DNA from 2 places in the Pantoea sp. S18 genome. Region 1 is predicted to be linked to the other one. Evidence: predicted binding sites of a transcription regulator. Region 1 holds the regulator's gene; the other holds the start of a gene.
The links. The regulator Fur, encoded in region 1, represses iron uptake genes when iron is present. The targets are predictions, from matches to a motif close to ATAATAATGAGAACNACTATCAA.
Positions count from the first base shown of each region.

Region 2: a site for Fur is predicted at 1,415-1,437, ahead of VIJ98_RS08065 (TonB-dependent siderophore receptor). Genes of this name have one in related genera too.

Region 1 covers NZ_CP142688.1:1,236,479-1,239,599, forward strand. Annotated here, with positions in the region: gene glnS (glutamine--tRNA ligase) at 1-422, shown strand, start outside; gene VIJ98_RS05575 (hypothetical protein) at 658-1,053, shown strand; gene fur (ferric iron uptake transcriptional regulator) at 1,112-1,561, opposite strand; gene fldA (flavodoxin FldA) at 1,915-2,445, opposite strand; gene ybfE (LexA regulated protein) at 2,583-2,858, opposite strand; gene ybfF (esterase) at 3,026-3,121, opposite strand, start outside.
Region 2 covers NZ_CP142688.1:1,739,702-1,742,822, forward strand. Annotated here, with positions in the region: gene VIJ98_RS08065 (TonB-dependent siderophore receptor) at 1-1,400, opposite strand, end outside; gene treA (alpha,alpha-trehalase TreA) at 1,641-3,121, opposite strand, start outside.

The DNA of each region.
Region 1 (3,121 bases):
CTTACGTGATCCGTGCCGAACGTGTGGCGAAGGATGATGAAGGCAATATCACCTGCATCTATTGTACCTGCGACGTTGATACGCTGAGCAAAGATCCGGCTGATGGCCGTAAAGTGAAAGGCGTCATCCATTGGGTTTCTGCAATTCACGCGCTGCCAGCGGAATTCCGCCTGTACGATCGTCTGTTCAGTGTGCCAAATCCGGGCGCGGCTGAGGATTTCCTCACCACCATCAACTCGAACTCGCTGGAAATCAAACAGGGCTTCGTGGAGCCAGGTTTGCGTGCAGCCGATCCAATGGCACCGTACCAGTTCGAACGCGAAGGCTATTTCTGTGCTGATAGCGTCTATTCACAGCCATCCAAACTGGTGTTTAACCGCACCGTTGGTTTGCGTGATACCTGGGCAAAAATCGGCGATTAATACATTTTGTCGCTAGCACGATAAGATCATGAAAGGGCGAGCAATCGCCCTTTTTTATTGTCTCGATTTAACCAGATACGACCTTTTATGCTGCCCGCTGCAATTAGCCTTTAATTCCTTATTTGCGACTATTCTGACTTTAGCAAAATTAAACCATTTGCCAGTGTGAAAAACTTTTTTTCAGGTAGGCTATGCGCTCTCAGCCGTTGCTCTGCGGGTAATCAAAGGATAAAAAATGACAAGTCTCGCCCTGGAAGCCAAACATAGCGTGGTGGTTTTACATCAGCTTATCGAACGTATTTTCAATCAGGCAGAAGGCAGTGATGACAGCATTGATCTGTTCTTGTCGTACTTTCATCCCGACTTCAAAATGGTTACGCCTCAGGGTAAACAGCTTGATCTTAATGAGATGGAAACACTGTTTCGCCAGTTGCAGGGGCAGCGTGAAGGGATGCGAATTGCCACCAGTGAGCACGCCATCATTTCGCAGCAAAGCGACGAAGTCACAATTCAGTATCGTGAATTGCAGATGATGAATGGCACCAATCAGACCCGCATTTCTCTGGCGGTACTGGATTGCAGCACCGCCATTCCGCGCTGGCGCTACTTGCAGGAAACGCTCGTTGCCTGATTTCAGACATAAAAAAACCGGCTTAAGCCGGTTTTTTTATACTGCATAGCACACTCAATTACTTATCGTGGAGCGTATCGTCTTCGCGGCAGTCTCCCAGAGCACAGTGACCATACAGGTACAGGCTGTGGTTGCTAAGCTTGATGCCGTGGCGAGTGGCAATTTCACGCTGACGCGTTTCGATTGATTCATCGCTGAATTCGATAACTTTGCCACAATCCAGGCAGATCAAGTGATCGTGGTGATGTTGCTGAGTCAGTTCGAAGACAGATTTGCCGCCTTCAAAGTTATGACGGGTTACGATGCCCGCGTCGTCAAACTGGTTAAGAACGCGATACACCGTTGCCAGACCAATCTCTTCGCCCATATCGATCAGGCGCTTATACAAATCTTCCGCACTGACGTGATGGGACTCGGGGCCGGGTCCCTGAAGCACTTCCAGAATTTTCAGTCTGGGTAGCGTGACTTTCAGGCCAGCCTTCTTCAATGCGGAGTTGTTGTCAGTCATGCGGATATTGTCCTGTTACTTTGCTAGTCACTTGCGGCGCAGGGGCCTTGAATGTTTAGGTCAACGCGCATTCTCATTTGCGTCTCATTATAGAACTCAAGCAGTGAAATGAAAACCAAGGCAACGTCCTTAATCACCAAAGGTTGTAAGGATAAGTCACTAACGTCTTCAGGACGCTTGGGTTTTGGATTCCATTTCACTCAGCCTCATTCTACTGCCAGAGGAATAAGCGGATGACCATTGCGGGTATTCTACAGATTTGCGGGGAAAAGTTAAAAAACCGTAGCTATTATTTTTATAGGAAATTCCGTTGCCCGATGTGAGGCAGCGCGCACATCGGGCAGAGCAGGGAATTAAGCTTCAATAATCTCTTTCAGCTGCAGCTCATCGAAGATCTGCTTCACCCACTTCTCAACACGTTCGTTGGTCAATTCTGGTTGACGATCTTCATCAATCGCCAGACCCAGGAAGTTTTTGTCATCGGCCAGACCTTTAGAGGCTTCGAAATGATAGCCTTCGGTTGGCCAGTGACCAACAATCACCGCACCGTTTGGCTCGATGATGTCACGGATGGTGCCCATCGCGTCACAGAAGTACTCGGCATAATCTTCCTGATCGCCACAACCAAACAGCGCTACCAGCTTGCCATTGAAATCAATCTCTTCCAGCGTCGGGAAAAAATCATCCCAGTCACACTGCGCTTCGCCGTAATACCAGGTTGGAATACCCAGCAGCAGGATGTCGAATGCATCGAGATCTTCTTTGGTGCTCTTAGCAATGTCATGCACTTCGGCGACATCTTTACCCAGTTGTTTCTGGATCATCTTTGCAATGTTTTCAGTGTTGCCGGTATCGCTGCCGAAGAAAATGCCTACGATTGCCATGGGTTAGGTAACCTCTTGAATCCTGATTGTGAAAGTAAGTCAGTTGACTGCACAGTTATGCGAATAATAGCAGACCGGTAAAAAGTGCGGAACTTGTAAAGCCGTGACTTTGTGTTCCAGCGTGCGGTCTTCGCGCGTTACGACAGTTTGAGCTGTGCCAGCAGCATTTGTTCAATCAATTCGCTGCGACTGATGTTTTGCTGATCGGCCAGCGTGCTGAGCGCGTCAACTGCCTCGCTCGACATCTTCAGCTCAACACGACGCAGCCCACGCACTTTATCGCGCTTGAGCTGGTTGCGTTTGTTGATGCGTAACTGTTCATCACGCGTCAGCGGGCTGGTTTTCGGGCGACCAGGACGCCGCTCGTCTGCGAAGAGATCAAGCGTAGTGCGGTCTGTCTGTTCTTTTGCCATGGTTTGTAAAACTGAGTGGGCGCGAACGGCGGAAAGGCGCTGCGCGATTAAAACATTATCGGCCCGACCACGGCGAAAAAATATCCGTGGCAAATTTTTAGCGCGACATCATACTCCAGCGCCTTCCCTGACGCCAACCCTAAAGCGCAAGCGGCAAGCTTTTGCTTTTACAGGTTAAAAAAACGCCGAACGGCGCGTAACACCGCATCGGGTTTCTCGGCGTGCACCCAATGTCCAGCTCCGCTGATCACATGTGCATGCGC
Region 2 (3,121 bases), 500 kb from region 1:
GCGCGGCCGCTGATGTGATCGTCCTGACGACGGCTGGTGCCGTTTTCCGACACGATGCGGTCATAGCGTCCCGACAAATCCAAATGCCAGCGATCGAGCTGCAACTCATCCTGCAGATACAAACCGGTTTGATAGTAGCGGCGTGTCTGCGATGTCCAGTCGAAGTCCGGCATGATGCCCACTTCTTCGCCGTTCCACGCATTCAGCGCGCTGGCGGCATCGCTGGCTTCGGTGATGTCGTTTTTATAGCGATGGTATTCCGCGCCCAGCGTCACACGATGCTGAACCGCGCCGGTAGCAAAATCAGCCTGCAAGCGGTTGTCGTTAGCCCATGCGCTCAGTGATGAACGCTCGCCAGAGTAGTAACGGTTTAGCAGGTCAGGATTCGTTGCGTTCCAGCCAATTTGATAAACCTGATCGAGATCGGTATTCGAGTGGCTGTAGCTGCCGGTGGAATACACCGACCAGACTTCGTTGAAGCGGTGTGAGAAGTCATAGCTGTAAATCTGCTCGCGACGTTTGAACTGATCGAGCGAACTGTCGCCTTCGTAGAAACTGTCGCTCAACTTGCGGCCGTTATGGCTGTAGAGCGTACCTTCCGCTGGTACCGAACCGTGATAGCCGCCGGATGGATCTTTCTGCAGATAGGCGCGCAGCACTAAGTTGGTGTCTTCGCTTGGCTGCCACATCAGCTGTGGCGAAATCGCATATTTCTCTTCGCGGGTGTGATCGTACTGCGTATCGCTGTTGCGCGTGATGCCGGTTAAGCGAAACGCCCACTGATCGTTGATGGCGTTGGTGTAATCAAAGGCGGCGCTGTTGGTGGCGTTGGTGCCGCTCGACAGGCGGAAGTGGCCCTCTTCGGCAAACTGTGGACGCTTGCTCACCATGTTCACTAATCCGCCCGGCACCGTTTGGCCGTAAAGCGCGGAGGAGGGACCTTTGATCACATCAATGCGATCAAGGAACCAGTTGTCCACCTGCAGGATGTTGAAGCTGCCGCCGTCACTCATTACGCGCAGGCCATCGAGGAAGGTGTTGTCGACATCGCCGCCGTGGAAACCACGTAGCGCGATGGTGTCGTAACGCGTGGCGGCCCCGCCGAAGTTGGTGAACACGCCCGGCGTGTAACCCAGCGCCTGATTGAGATCCTGCGCGCCCTGATCTTCCATCTGCTGACGTGTCACTACCGAAATTGACTGCGGCGTGGTAATCAGCGGCTGATCGCTTTTGCTGGCGCCGCTGCTCCGCGTGGCGAGATAGCCCTGCGTCGGCGAGGTGGCGCTCTCTTGCGGTTGCGCCGTGACGACAATCGACTCTTCAGCGAAGCTTGCAGCGGGTAAGGCCAGCGCAAGCGCGCACAGAACGCGGCCACGGTTAAGGGTAAACAGCGAGGTCATGAGAGGTTCCTGATATTTTAATGGGAATAGCTATCGATATTAGATTGAGAATTATTATCTTTTGTCGCGAGTGTTTCAAGATGTGAGTTTGTTGTAAGAGGGTTGTGAGGAAAATGCACAGGCAGTGCGGGAGTAGCGTGCAAGCATATGAGGTTGTAGGGTGCGCATTAATGCGCACCTGGTTTAATGGTCGCCATAAATGGCGACCCTACAACGGTTACGTATGGATCAGGAAAAACGTTACTTCGCGCTACTCAAAACCGGCATATTCGGGATATCGCCGGCGTTATTACAGGTTTTATCTTTCGGGCAGTACTTATCGAGCAGCTTCAGCGTCACGCCGTTGGTCCAGCCGAAGCCGTCCTGCAGCGGATATTCACCGCCGCCACCGCCGCCCAACTGCGCACCTTCAACCACATATTTCTCGACCAGCTTATGCTCCTTGTCATAGGTTGCCTGCACGTTCTGCAGGAAGCGCTGACCAATCTGCTGCGCCAGTTTCGGCTGCTTGTAATGCTCAAGACCTTCCACCGCCACCCATTGCAGCGGCGCCCAGCCGTTTGGCGCATCCCATTGCTGGCCGTTATTCACCGTAGTGGTCACCAGTCCGCCCGGTTTCAGCAGCTGTTTTTCGACGGCGGAAGCGGTGCGCTCAGCTTGCTTATCGCTCGCCACCTGCATATAGAGCGGGAACAGCGTGGCGGCGGTCAGCTGTGGATGAACCTGCTTCTTCTGGAAATCGTAATCGGCGTACCAGCCTTTTTTGTCATCCCAAAGATAGCGATTGATCGCCGCCTGACGTTTCTCGGCATCCGCCGCGAACTGTTTGGCTTTGTCATCCTGCTTATCCAGTTTGGACGCTTTAGACAATGTCTGTTCAAGGTGGAAAATCAGGCTGTTAAGATCGACCGGCGCCAGCTGCGTGGTGCGAATCGACGCCAGATTGTGCGCATCGGTGAACCAGCGCGAACTGAAATCCCAGCCTGATGCCGCGCCAGCACGCAAGTCGCGATAAACCTGCTGCTTATTACGATCCGGCGCTTTATTCGCGGTGTTGACGTCATCAAGCCAGGATTCGGTGCGCGGTGCATCGCGATCGTCCCAGTAGCGGTTAAGCAGCGTGCCGTCACTGAGTTTGATCACGCGTTTGCTGGCCTGGCCGGCTGCCACTTTGTCGCTGTCCGCCATCCAGTAATCGTACTCTTTCTGCAGCTGCGGCAAGTATTGGCGATAGACATCGTCGCCTTTGTGCGTCGCCAGCAAGTCAACCATCAGGCTGAAGAACGGCGGCTGCGAGCGGCTGAGATAGTAGCTGCGGTTGCCGTTGGGGATATGGCCATATTTATCGAGTTCGGTGGCGAAGTTATCCACCATATCCTGCACGCGATCCCAGTGACCGCTCTCCGCCAGGCCGAGCATAGTGAAGTAGCTGTCCCAGTAATAGACTTCGCGGAATCGGCCGCCGGGCACCACGTAAGGTTTCGGCAGCGGCAGCAGCGAATCGTACTGACTGGCACTTTGCGCGGTGCGTGTCAGCACCGGCCATAAACCGTTGATGTGCTCGCGCAGGCTTTGCCCGGCGGGCGGCACATATTTGTCTCCCTCTTTTGGCAGCGTGAAGTTGCTGTCGACAAAATGCTTGAGATCGAAGTTGCGCTGGCTTTTCTGCATCTGCCAGTCGGCCAGAATCGAAGAGGGATTGGATTTCGGCACCGCATCGG